DNA from 3 places in the Anaerostipes stercorihominis genome. Region 1 is predicted to be linked to each of the others. Evidence: predicted binding sites of a transcription regulator. Region 1 holds the regulator's gene; each other region holds the start of a gene.

Region 1 (4,574 bases):
GCAACAATCACAAGCCGTGCGGTAACAAGCGGCGTCAACAGTTGCGTTGTATATGCAAAAAGCCTGAAGGGAGGGAAATAAAAATGAAGATAAATCCGATCGAACGTTTGATGAACGGTATTGTGAAAGAAAATCCTACCTTCGTTTTGACTCTTGGTATGTGTCCGACATTGGCTGTTACAACCTCTGCCGTCAACGGAGTGGGGATGGGATTGTCAACGACCGTCGTTTTGATGTTTTCCAATATGGTAATTTCAGCACTTCGAAAAGTAATCCCTGATAGAGCCAGAATCCCGGGATATATTGTTGTGATTGCTTCTCTGGTAACGATTGTACAGTTTTTATTGGAGGGCTACGTGCCTTCGGTATATTCTGCGTTAGGGCTTTATATCCCGCTGATCGTAGTAAACTGTATCATTCTTGGTCGTGCAGAAGCCTTTGCAGCAAAGAATGGTCCGGTGACCTCGTTCTTTGACGGGCTGGGAATGGGACTTGGATTTACCATTGCACTGACCCTAATCGGCGCTTTTCGCGAACTTTTGGGAGCAGGACAGATTTTCGGTCAGCAGATTATGCCGTCTTCTTATGAACCGATTACGATCTTTATTCTGGCACCGGGCGCTTTCTTTGTTCTGGCATGCCTGATTGCCGCACAGAATAAAATTAGAAATAAAAAGAGAAAAAAGGGTCTGCCGGTACATCCGTCTGCCGGATGCGGAGATTGTGCATCCTGTGGAAACCATGCCTGCGGTACCAGATTTTTCAATCTTGATGCAGATATGAAACAAGAAAAAGAAGGGGGAAGATAGAAATGAAAGATTTATTGTTAATTGCTATCGGTTCAGCCCTGGTAAATAACGTTGTATTGAGCCAGTTCCTGGGATTATGTCCATTCCTTGGAGTCTCAAAAAAAGTAGACACTGCCGCGGGGATGGGAGTAGCGGTTATTTTCGTTATTACCATTGCATCTGCTGTAACGAATTTAATTTATTCCTTTATTTTAATACCAACGAATCTGGAATATTTGCAGACCATTGTTTTCATTCTGGTTATTGCTGCACTGGTACAGTTTGTAGAGCTGGTGTTAAAAAAATCTATGCCGTCACTTTATGAAGCTTTGGGAGTATATCTTCCGCTGATTACAACAAACTGTGCGGTACTTGGAGTTGCTTTGACAAACGTTCAGAATGATTATGGATTTGCAGCCAGTATTGTAAACGGAATTGGTATTTCAGTCGGATTTACCATTGCCATTGTGATTCTGGCAGGAATTCGTGAGAGAAATGAACACAATAATATTCCGGAATCCTTTCAGGGAATGCCGATCACTCTTGTTACTGCGGGGCTGATGGCAATTGCCTTTTTTGGATTCTCAGGAATTATATAGGAGGTAGTAAGAATGGATATAACAGCAATTATTCTTGCGGCCGTGATCGTTGGAGGAACCGGATTGGTCATTGCAGTTTTGCTTGGAATTGCATCTGAGAAGTTTAAGGTTCCGGTTGATGAAAAAGAAGTCGCTGTCAGAGCCGAACTTCCGGGAAATAACTGCGGAGGCTGCGGATTTGCAGGCTGTGACGGACTTGCAGCGGCAATTGCGGCAGGCGATGCACCGGTAAATGCATGTCCGGTGGGAGGTGCGCCGGTGGCGGAGAAAATCAGCGCTATTATGGGTGTAGAAGCAGGAGATTTTGTGAAACAGGTTGCGTTTGTAAAATGTGCGGGAACCTGTGAGAAAGCAGCGGATAAATATCAGTACGACGGAGCTCTCAGCTGTGTTGAAGCGGTGAATGTGCCGGGTGCGGGACCAAAGGGCTGTGAGTACGGCTGTATGGGATTTGGGAGTTGTGCCAATGTTTGTCCGGAAGACGCTATTGAGATTATAAACGGCATTGCCTGCGTTGATCAGGAGGCATGTGTAGCCTGCGGAAAATGTGTAGATATTTGTCCAAAGGGATTGATTGAATTAGTGCCATATGATAAAAAATGTAAGGTTCAGTGTAATTCCAAAGATTTTGGAAAAGCCGTAATGTCTGTCTGCAAAGCCGGATGTATTGGATGTCGTGCCTGTGAGAAGGCTTGTAAGCTTGGAGCCATTACCGTGGAAAATAACATTGCTCAGATTGATTATGATAAATGTGTGGGTTGCGGATTATGCGCGAACAAATGTCCAAAAGGAATTATTACAGGGAAAAAAGAAAATTCATAAGTTGTCGAAACGCAAAGGCAGGAGCAAAGCAAATGTTTGCTCCTGCCTTTTCGCATAATTTTCAGGGAAATAGAATATAACAGAAAAAAGGATATTTTTATGAAATTTCTTGAATTGAGACAGAAGGATGTTATAAACTGCAACACCGGAGAAAAATTAGGTTTTGTCATTGATCTTGACTTCGAGGTGAAAACGGGATTAATTTGTTATCTTTTGGTTCCGAGAGCAACGAAGATGCTCAATTGTTTCGGGAAAAATCAGATTTATAAGATTCCTTATAAATGTGTGGTGCGAATTGGGAGAGATGCCGTTTTGGTGGATATCAATGAAAAAGAATGTCTGAAATAGAAGAAAGTCTTTTCATTGATTCTAAAAAATGTTATACTGCAAGCAGAAAAAAACGGAGGTAACAGAAGAAAATGAAATGTCCATACTGTGGAAGTGAGAATTCCAGAGTTGTTGACTCGAGACCGGCTGAAGACAATAATGCCATTCGCCGGCGGAGGCAGTGTGATGACTGCAGCAAACGGTTTACAACTTATGAGAAAATTGAGACAGAGCCGTTAAGTGTGATCAAGAAAGATAAAACGAGACAATTATATAACCGCAACAAAATTCGGCATGGAATTGTACAATCCTGTCATAAATTGCCGATCTCAATGGATCAAATTGAAAAATCGGTGGACGAGATTGAGACAAAGATTTTTAATCTGGGCAAACGGGAGGTAGAGACATCTTTGATCGGTGAGATTGTGATGGATAAATTAAAGGAATTAGATGAAGTTGCCTATGTACGTTTTGCCGCAATCTATCGAGAATTTAAAGATGTAAATACTTTTATGAATGAATTAAAAAAATTGTTGAAATAATTGTAAAAAAATTACAATTATGATAAGATAATACTATCATTTTGGGAAACCTTTCGTCGCGGAAGGAGTGAATGATCGTGTATCAAGAGGTAATCAGCGGTATCGTCTTCGGCGTTACCGGTCAGCTAATTCATGTAGAAGTTCAAATCAGAAATGGCCTGCCATATTTCTCTATGGTGGGCTATTTGTCAAAAGAATCTATGGAAGCAAAGGAACGGGTTGCATCTGCCCTGCGTTCCATTGGACATCCTTTGCCGTCTATGAAGATTACAGTCAATTTATCCCCGGCAAAAATTCGGAAAAGCGGAACTGCCTTTGACTTTGCCATTGCTGCGGCTTTTTTAGGGTGTCTTGGGATGATTCCGTCAGATCAGCTTCAGGAAATATGTATTCTCGGAGAATTGGGATTGGACGGGAGAATTCGAGGGGTAGGAAATTGTCTGCCGATTATTTTGTCAGCAAGAAAACAGGGAATCCATCGTTTTTTTGTGGCGGAGGAGGATCGCAAGTCCTTAGAAGCTATGAAAGGAGTGGAAATTGTTTTTATGGATCACCTGGAAGATGTTCTGAACTATTTTGGCGGCACATTTCGCAAAAAATCAAAGATCTTTCCACAGAAATTTCAATGGGACCAAAGAGAGGAAGATTTTGCTGATCTGAAAGGAATGGAGCATCTGAAACGCTCCATTGAAATTGCGATAACAGGACGTCATCATCTATTGATCGCAGGGGCGCCCGGATCAGGGAAAAGCATGGCGGTAAAACGAATCCCCACGATTCTTCCGGAGTTGTCAGCAGAACACCGGCTGGAAGTTCAAAGTATTTATGATGCTTCCGGTATTTCCAGACACCTTATGGACCCAAGACCGCCCTTTCGCACACCGCATTCTACGATTACGAGGGCAGCACTGCTTGGTGGCGGAAAGATTCCCGGAGCCGGAGAAATTACCCTGGCACATCATGGAATTATGTTTATGGACGAGCTTATAGATTTTCGGACGGAATGTTTGGAAGGGCTTCGGATTCCGCTGGAGGAAAAGCAATTGGAGCTTCATCGAGCGGGATCGCAAATAATTTTTCCGGCGGATTTTTTGCTGATTGCAGCCATGAATCCATGTCCTTGTGGCTATGCGCTGGAGGATGGAAAGTGCCGATGCAGTTATTATGAAAAGAAACGATATTTAAAAAAATTATCAGGCCCCCTTGTGGACCGTTTTGATTTGATTCTCGGAGTGAAAGAGCAAAGGGATGATACAAAGATTTTGTCTGAGATTTATAAGGAGCGAGAGACTGCGGCAGAGACTTCAAAACAGATGAAAAGTCGGATGGAAGAATCCATAGCAATGGAGCAGAAGCTTTTGGCAGGCAGCGGATATCAGTATTTTGGCGAAGTTTTGCCGCAGCATATGGATGTATATTGTCCAATGGAAGAGGAAGGCATCAATTTTCTGAATGCGGCATATGATATGGGGAAAATTACAAGACGAGGAGCCGAT
Region 2 (4,574 bases), on a different contig from region 1:
TATACATCTTTAAAGTAAACAATTCCAATGACATGATCCTTGCTTCCTTCATAAACAGGAAGTCTGGAAAAACCTGCTTCGCGGAATACATCCAGCACTTCTTCATAAGCAGCGTCAACCGACACGAAGGATACGTCAATGCGGGGGATCATAATATCCTTTGCGATAGAGTCCTTAAAATCAAAGACATTGTTCAGCATATTCTTTTCTTCGTCCTCAATGACGCCATCCTCATGGCTGACATCGACAATGGTACGAAGCTCCCGCTCCGTCATAACTCTCTTGGATTGCTTTGAATCAATACGGAGAATCATTAAGAGTGCAGTTGACATTTTATTAATCAAAAATACAATGGGTGTAAAAAGTTTTGTGACAACGTAAATGCTCGTGGCATAATTCAGCGCAAGTTTTGTATTATTAATTGTTGCATAAGTTTTTGGCGTGATTTCACCGAAAATCAAAACCAAAACAGTCATAACACCTGTGGCAATTCCGGCTCCCATACTTCCGAAAATTTTGATTGCCAGAGTTGTGGAAAGAGATGTCACGGAAATATTTACAAGGTTATTTCCCACAAGAATGCTGGAAAGCATCTGACTTGGATTCTCAATAAGCTTTAACACAATCTCCGCTTTTTTGTTTCCGTCCTCTGCCATGGCGCGCACCGCGTGCTGGTTTACCGTCGTTAACGAAGTTTCAGCAGAGGAAAAATAAGCAGATAATGAAAGTAAAATAATAATCGCAACTAAATGAAATATGACGCTGGGGTCCAAAGTAAAATCCCTCCTAAATTTGTAAGTTTGTTTTCAGATACAATTAAATTTATTTTACGAAAGAATACATCATGTGTCAAGGTTTTGGTTGCCAACAGGACCGTTCTGTGATATATCAGATAGGAGACTTTAAACGTGAAGAGGAGAATGGCTATGAATTTGTTGATGTTACTGATTTTAGCAATTGGATTGTCGATGGATGCTTTTGCGGTATCCATTTGCAAAGGACTGGCAATGAAGCGGGCAGAAATTGGAAAAGCTTTGACCGTAGGTCTCTGGTTTGGCGGATTTCAGGCATTGATGCCGATTCTGGGATATTTTTTGGGAACACGGTTCAAGGCACAGATCACATCGGTAGACCATTGGATTGCATTTATTTTGCTTGGACTGATAGGACTGAATATGGTGAAAGAGGGATGTGAAGAGGAAGAAGAATGTCAGGACGCTTCCCTGGCAGTCAAAGAAATGTTTTTGCTGGCGGTTGCAACCAGTATTGATGCATTGGCAGTGGGAATTACATTCGCATTTTTGGATGTGGAAATCTTTTCAGCAGCAACGATCATCGGAATCTGCACTTTCGTCTTGTCTGCCTGCGGAACAAAGATAGGAAATGTTTTCGGAACAAAATATAAGTCCAAGGCAGAGCTTGCAGGGGGCATTTTACTGATACTTCTGGGCATTAAGATTCTTTTGGAACATCTTGGGATTTTTTGATTTTCGTAAAGTTCCTCTTCCATTTTCCGTGAAAACGGTGTAAGATAGGAGAAGGAAACACAAGATATAGTGTTTTACATAAAAGTATATCAACATTTAGTATTCATTGTGCGCGGCTGGAAGGGAGCGGTCAGAGGGCCGTCAATCTGAGATATAAGACTGGTCAGCGCATTAAATATAAAAATAACAGAGATAAGGGAGATGCCATGAAGGAAGTAAGGACAAGAATCATTAAACGCAATGGGGAAGAAGTGGATTTTGATTTAGAAAAGATCATCAATGCTGTGACAAAAGCGAATAAAGAAGTGCCGAAGATTCATCAGATGAATGATTATCAGATCATTGCTGTGGCGGATAATGTGGCAGACCAGGTGCAGAAATCATCTCATGCAGTGAATGTAGAAGATATTCAAAATATGGTTGAGACCGGGATCATGGAGATGCGAGGCTATGAAGTTGCGCAGAAATATGTGAGATATCGTTATAAACGGGAGCTGAAGAGAAAATCCAATACAACAGATGATGGGATCTTATCGCTTCTCGAGAATATTAATGAGGAAGTGAATCAGGAAAACTCCAATAAGAATCCGGTGATCAATTCAACACAGCGGGATTATATGGCAGGAGAGGTCAGTAAAGATTTAACCAAGAGAGTTCTTCTTCCCGACGAGATCATCAAAGCACATGAAGAAGGCATCATTCATTTTCATGATTCGGACTATTTTGCTCAGAAGGAGCATAATTGCGATCTGATTAATCTGGAGGATATGCTTCAAAATGGAACGGTAATCAGTGAGACGATGATTGAAAAGCCGCATTCATTTTTTACTGCATGTAATGTTACAACGCAGATCGTGGCACAGGTTGCCAGCAATCAGTACGGCGGACAGTCCTTTACTCTGGCGCATTTGGCGCCTTTTGTAGATGTCAGCCGAAAAAAGCTTCGTCAAAATGTGATTCGGGAACGGAAGGCAACCAATGAATCCATGGATGAGGCTCTGATTGATCAAATTACAGAGATGAGACTTCATGATGAGATAAAACAGGGAATTCAGACGATCCAATATCAGCTTGTGACGCTGATGACATGCAATGGTCAGGCCCCGTTTGTTACTGTTTTTATGTATTTGGATGAGGTACCCAAGGGAAGAACCAGAGAAGATCTTGCGCTGGTCATTGAAGAGGTATTAAAGCAAAGAATTCAGGGAGTGAAAAACGAAAAAGGTGTCTGGATTACTCCGGCATTTCCGAAATTGATTTATGTTCTGGATGAGGATAATGTGACGCAGGATGCACCATACTGGCATTTAACAGAACTGGCTGCAAAATGTACGGCAAAACGAATGGTGCCGGATTATATATCTGCAAAGGTAATGCGCTCTCTGAAACAGGGGGAAGTTTATACCTGTATGGGCTGTCGTTCCTTTTTGACCGTGGAAGATTCTCAGAGAAATCCTGATGGAAGTCATAAATTCTATGGACGGTTTAATCAGGGAGTGGTCACCATTAATCTGGTCGATGCGGCATGCAGTTCCGAAGGCGATATGAAAAAATTCTGGGAAATTTTAGAGGAACGTCTGGAACTTTGTCACCGGGCATTGAGATGCCGTCATGAAAGATTGTTGGGAACCGTGTCGGATGTGGCGCCGATTCTCTGGCAGCATGGGGCGCTGGCAAGACTGAAAAAAGGAGAGACCATCGACAAGCTTCTCTATAACGGGTATTCTACGATTTCTCTTGGATATGCGGGACTTTACGAAATGTGTGTCCGAATGACCGGAAAATCTCATACATCACCGGAAGGAAAAGAATTTGCACTGCAGGTGATGCAGAAGCTAAATGATAAGTGCGCCCAGTGGAAAGCAGAAGAAAATATCAGTTATTCTGTTTATGGAACTCCGATGGAATCTACAACCTACAAATTTGCAAAATGCCTTCAGAAGCGGTTTGGAATTCTTCCGGGAGTGACAGATAAGAATTATATTACCAACAGCTATCATGTTCATGTATCGGAAGAGATTGACGCGTTCAGCAAGCTGGCGTTTGAATCTGATTTTCAGAAGCTCTCACCGGGAGGAGCCATCAGTTATGTGGAAGTTCCAAACTTACAAAATAATCTTGAGGCAGTGCTGTCTGTAATGAAGTTTATCTACGATAATATTATGTATGCGGAGCTTAATACAAAGAGTGATTACTGCGAGTGCTGCGGATATGACGGCGAAATTTCAATCAAAGAAGAAGCATCAGGAAAGCTTGTCTGGGAATGCCCGAACTGTGGAAATACAGATCAGGATCATATGTTTGTGGCAAGGCGTACCTGCGGTTATATCGGAACTCAGTTCTGGAATCAGGGACGTACGCAGGAAATTAAAGATCGGGTACTTCATTTATAAAAGGTGAGAGCATGAATTATGGAGAAATTAAAAAATGTGATGTTGCAAATGGACCTGGGGTGAGAGTCAGTCTTTTTGTATCCGGATGCCGAAATCGGTGTCCCGGATGCTTTAACCGGGAGACGTGGGATTTTGCGTATGGAAAGCCTTATACCAAGCAGACGCAGGAGGAAATCCTGCGATTGCTGGAGCCGGAATATATTGAAGGGTTTTCCCTGTTGGGAGGGGAGCCTTTTGAACCCGAAAATCAGCAGGTTTTAAGAGGGCTTCTTAAGAACATTCACAATCGATATCCCCAAAAAACCATTTGGTGTTATACGGGCTATTGTTACGATACAGATTTGAAGGCAGGCGGAAAGGTTCATACGGCAGATACGGATGAAATGTTATTGTATATTGATACCTTAGTGGATGGAAGATTTATAGAAGCTCAGAAGGATATTACTTTGAAATTTCGCGGGAGCAAAAACCAGAGAATTTTAGAGCTTCATAAATCGGAGAGAAGATAAAAGGCGTGGAACGGTCTTAAAAGGATTGTTCCACGCCTTTGTTTTATTGTTAGGCTTTAAGCCTGTTCAGCACAGTGGAGTTTCTCAGAAGAGAAACGGAACTTTGATGAACGAATAAACCACCGGCTAGGCCGGTGAGTCAGCACTGCTTAAGCTTACAGTAAAAAACCTCCAGTGATATAATC
Region 3 (4,574 bases), on a different contig from region 1:
GTATGGTCCGTCTACCAAAACATCAGCCATCTGCACCGCTTCCAGCGTATGTATTTCTTCCCAGAGGAATCCTGTGTACAGCCAAATGGTTTTCTTCGGAAAACATTGCTTGATTTCTCTTATTAATTCTGTAACCTCAGAGTAATTGGCAGGATGCAGAGGATCTCCGCCGCTTAAGGTAATACCGGAAATGTAGGGCTTGGAAAGTTCCGAAAATACTTCCTTTTTTGCCTCCCGGTCAAAGACAAGACCACCGCAGATATCCCATGTTTCCGGATTATGACAATTTTTGCATTTATGAGTACAGCCGGATACCCAGAGCACGACCCTAAGCCCGTCGCCATTTAACATATCATCTTTGGTAATATTATGATAACGCATTTTACATAGATTTCCTTTCCGCAATCTCCGCCATCTTTGCATCGTTTAACCGAGTATCCCCTTTGACTCTGGAATAGGACAGATACCCATTCATACGGTCAATTTTTGTCAGATTGCGGCTTCCGCATTTCGGGCAAACATCCATCTCCAGTTCCTCATGACCACAGTCATCGCAGTAAGCCAGAGACAAATTAACCCCCTCATAATATCCAAGATCCATTGCCCGGCGCACCAAAGTTTTTACCGCCTGTTCATTATAATCAATCGGATACTTTACATACTGAATCTTTCCTCCGTTGCAAAGTTCCCAAAATCTTCCTTCCAGATTTTGTTTTTCAATCGGAGTGATATCCTCTGTCACATGGCAGTGAAAGGAATTGCTGACATATTCACGGTCGGATACGTTTTCCACAATTCCATATTTTTTTCGGAACTGTTTTACCTGTAAGCCGCATAGATTCTCTGCCGGCGTTCCGTAAATCGCATAAAGATTCCCGTCTTCTTCCTTAAACTGCGCAACCTTTTCATTAATATAGCGTAAGGTTTCCAGAGCAAACTCCCCATCTTCCGACAAAGATTTATGGTTATAAAGCTGCTGAAGTTCATTGAGCGCTGTAATTCCAAAGGACGCTGTTGCCGTTTTCAAAAGAGGTTTAATTTTATCCTGCAGATTTAAATGTCCTCCGAAAAAACCTCCCTCGCAATATGCCAGAGGATTGGTAGAAGCTTTCATCTCTCCCAGATACTCATAGGTACGAATGTGAAGCTGGCGAATCAGATTTAAATAATAATCCAAAACCTCGTGAAAATCTCTGTTTTCCTGCTTTGACTTTGCATAAATCATCGGAAGATGCAAACTGACCGCCCCGATATTAAAACGTCCCACAAATACCGGAACATCGTCCTCATCTGCCGGCTTCATTCCTCCGTTTTCATACCATGGAGACAGAAAAGCGCGGCATCCCATCGGGCTGATAATCTTTCCATATCTTTTGTACATATCTGCAATGTATCCTTCCCCTGTCAGGCTCAGCCAGTCCGGGTACATCGTCTTTCTGGAACAGCGGATACCCGCCTCAAATACGTCTTCCAGTTCTCCGCCCGGTCCATGAAGCTTCTCATCATATAAAAATACAATTTTCGGAAACAAAACCGGTTTTCTATGTCCTTCTTTTCCCTGACCTTTTCTGCGCACATCCAGCAGAGCAATGGAAGCCATTTTTGCAAATCTGCCGGTTCCCGTACCTGCCGTCATTGTTATAAACGGATAATCTCCGCGGCTTGACGATACACTGTTAAACTTATATTCAAGCCCCTGAAATCCCTGCGTAAATTCCCGCTCCACGTCCTTCAGGGCTTCCTCGTCCGCCCGTTCTTTTTCCAATCCCATTGCCTCATAGCGCTCTTTGGATCTCTGATAAGATTTTTCCGCATACGGTTCTAAAATCAATTCAATATTCGGCACAGTAAACCCGCCGTATTGCTGACTTGCCGCACTCAGTACAATATCTCCAATCACATCAAACGCAACGTCCAGTGTTTTGGGCTCATTATACCAGAGATTTCCCATCTCAAAGCCGCCTTTTAAAACTTCCTCCACATTGAACAGACAGCAATTCATTGTGTCTCTTCTCGCAGACATATCATGGATGTAAATATAACCGTCCCTGCACGCCTGAATTTCTTCTGTGGTCAGAAAAAATTTCTTATACAATTCTTTGTTCAGCTCATTAAAAATGAGACTTCTTTTTGTGGATACCAACGCACTGTCCGTATTGCTGTTCTCTTTATCTCCAATGTACATAATGGATTGACTCTTTTTATACACCTCATCCAGCATCTGTACGAAATCCTGCTTATAATTGCGGTAATCTCTATAACTTTTTGCAACCAGTGGATTGGTCTGTTCCAGGGCTCTTTCTACCACATTATGCATATCGGAAATCGTAACTTCCTCTTTCTGCATGCGATTTACCTTCTCTGTCACAAATTGACAAATAAAATCAAGTTCTTCCTCTGTGAATGTTACAAGAGCGCGGTACGCCGATTTGTTCACCGCTACCACAACCTTTTGTACATTAAAATCTTCTCTTGTTCCATCTTTTTTTATCACTCGAATCATACAATTTCCTTTCCTTCCCGCTCGTTCTCTGATCCGTCGTATCATACAATATATAGTGTATGATCACTGTTTTATCTACAAGATCCTGTTAGTATTTCAATACTATCATCGACCGCACCGGAAGTCAATACATGATTCTTCCCAGAGTAAGATTCTTTGGTTCTCTGATTTTCTCCGAATTTTCAATGGTTTGCGCCATATATTCCCCAAAAGAGATCGGAAGATTTTTTTCTCTGGAAAATACTTCCTGTATTTCTTTTTTCGTTTTTAATACAAACACGGATTTTGCAATATGAGGATATCGCAGCAATTCCTGTACAATCTTCCAGTCTGTCTGATTATTTCCGAAAACCACTACCTTTAAATGTCCGAAATTTAACTGTTTTGCCTGATATTTCTGCCAAAGCCGATTTGCGTCCTTCAGGGAATCTGCCAGAAATGTAATGGATTTGGAAGGAACCTTCGTTCCCATATTGCTTCCCTCCCCATCAAAGTCTGCATAAGAATAGCGTATTAAATACTTTTTTTGATTGATTTTTTCAAATCCCATCGCCAAGATAAAGCAGCTGTCCTCAATATCCGGCTGCTTTTTGCAGCCGGATGCGCCAATCGCCAAAATCATCACAAGAATCCCTGCTGTAATTTTCCTAAGCGTTCCCATGGTTCCTCCTTCTCACAAGCCAAAATAAAGTAATCGGAAGTATCAGCCCTGCCGCCAGATTTCCATAGATCAACGGATAAAAATATTGATGAAACAGTTCTCGGCTTTCTGCCAGCCATTTTGTCAGTGCAAAAATACCTCCGTAGGATAAAATAACACCAACGATTCTCCCCTTGGGAAACGCATGTTTTACACTCTCATTGGCATAAAATAAATACCCGCTAAAAACACAAAAGACGCCTACAATCCAAAATGCAATTAAAAAAATATCCAGCCGCGCCATTAAGCCTCCCGGCATTGCGGCTCCCTGAGCCATAGACATTACCGGATTCTCGTCAAATAACGTCAGCTTTCTTCCCAGTGAGCCCACCGTCACAACAAAAATACCCACAAATAAAATGGTCAGACCAAAAAGAGAGCCTAATTTCATGTCTCCCTGTCTCATATCTCCACGGTAAAACCAAACCAATTCAATGGGGTGCAGCAGCGCCAGCAAAAGAAAACTCCCCTGCATCCACATTTTCCAATCCCACTGGTCAATGACAAGCTGATCCAACGATAAATTTCCCACGCTTAATAATAAAACAAAAATTACGGGAAGAAGGACAAACCAGAAAATCCCCTCCATGACACGCCCCCGTTTGCCAAGGCCTCCACGATTCATCTGATAAGCCAGAAGTACCAACGGCAGCCCGATCAGATATCCGGATCTTCCCGGCATAAGATACTGTCGAGCCAAAGAGACAATGCACATATAAAAAAATGCTGCGTTAATCCAAAATCGAAGGTAATAAAAAAACGTTACCCACGGATACTTTCTTAATACTTGTTCTACGGAAATTCCTTTTGCGGTCTTTGCAGTCACCAAAAGATACCCTCCCGCCAGAATACAAGCCGTTATAACTGTAATCAGACCGCATCCATAAGCACCCTGCAGAGCAATCTGCGGCAGAAACATTGCCGCCGCAGAGAATGTCTCCAAAATAAATATACGATTGCCCTGCCTTTGCGTAATTTTTTGCAAATTAGTTTTCATCCCGTTCCTCCTTTTGCCGGATTCTTGCCCCTTTCTTAGTAAATTCCGGACGGTATTTCATAGTCTGCAGAGGAGCTCGTATTACAAAATCCTGAAATCCTGTTTTTTTCTCTCTCCCTTGGCTTGCTGCCGGATACATATAGGGAACCCCATAATTTTCCAGACAGAACAGATGAATGAACACTCCCAGAAATCCCAAAAAGAACCCATACAATCCCCAAACTGCACACATCAGAATCAGAAAAAATTTCATCAGCCGAAACGCACTGTTAAAAATCTCATTGGGAATGGAAAATGTGGCAATGGCAGTTAGCGCCACAACGATCACAACAATTGTACTGACCAGGTGAGCGTCCACTGCCGCCTGTCCTACA

The links. Region 1 encodes NrdR, which represses ribonucleotide reductase genes. Its sites were predicted from a motif close to CACAANATNTTGTG; they were not measured.
Region 2: a site for NrdR is predicted at 1,546-1,559, ahead of nrdD (anaerobic ribonucleoside-triphosphate reductase). Genes of this name have one in related genera too.
Region 3: a site for NrdR is predicted at 2,548-2,561, ahead of nrdD (anaerobic ribonucleoside-triphosphate reductase). Genes of this name have one in related genera too.

Annotation. Positions count from the first base shown of each region.
Region 1 covers NZ_BAAJCL010000001.1:138,367-142,940, reverse strand. The annotation lists gene AC27EF_RS00705 (RnfABCDGE type electron transport complex subunit G) at 1-81, shown strand, start outside; gene rsxE (electron transport complex subunit RsxE) at 84-809, shown strand; gene rsxA (electron transport complex subunit RsxA) at 812-1,387, shown strand; gene AC27EF_RS00690 (RnfABCDGE type electron transport complex subunit B) at 1,400-2,209, shown strand; gene AC27EF_RS00685 (YlmC/YmxH family sporulation protein) at 2,309-2,557, shown strand; gene nrdR (transcriptional regulator NrdR) at 2,629-3,078, shown strand; gene AC27EF_RS00675 (YifB family Mg chelatase-like AAA ATPase) at 3,150-4,574, shown strand, end outside.
Region 2 covers NZ_BAAJCL010000002.1:300,669-305,242, forward strand. The annotation lists gene AC27EF_RS03545 (HlyC/CorC family transporter) at 1-773, opposite strand, end outside; gene AC27EF_RS03550 (manganese efflux pump MntP) at 927-1,487, shown strand; gene nrdD (anaerobic ribonucleoside-triphosphate reductase) at 1,694-3,880, shown strand; gene nrdG (anaerobic ribonucleoside-triphosphate reductase activating protein) at 3,892-4,389, shown strand.
Region 3 covers NZ_BAAJCL010000003.1:98,912-103,485, forward strand. The annotation lists gene nrdG (anaerobic ribonucleoside-triphosphate reductase activating protein) at 1-381, opposite strand, end outside; gene nrdD (anaerobic ribonucleoside-triphosphate reductase) at 383-2,503, opposite strand; gene AC27EF_RS04380 (Ger(x)C family spore germination protein) at 2,628-3,164, opposite strand; gene AC27EF_RS04385 (GerAB/ArcD/ProY family transporter) at 3,151-4,200, opposite strand; gene AC27EF_RS04390 (spore germination protein) at 4,190-4,574, opposite strand, start outside.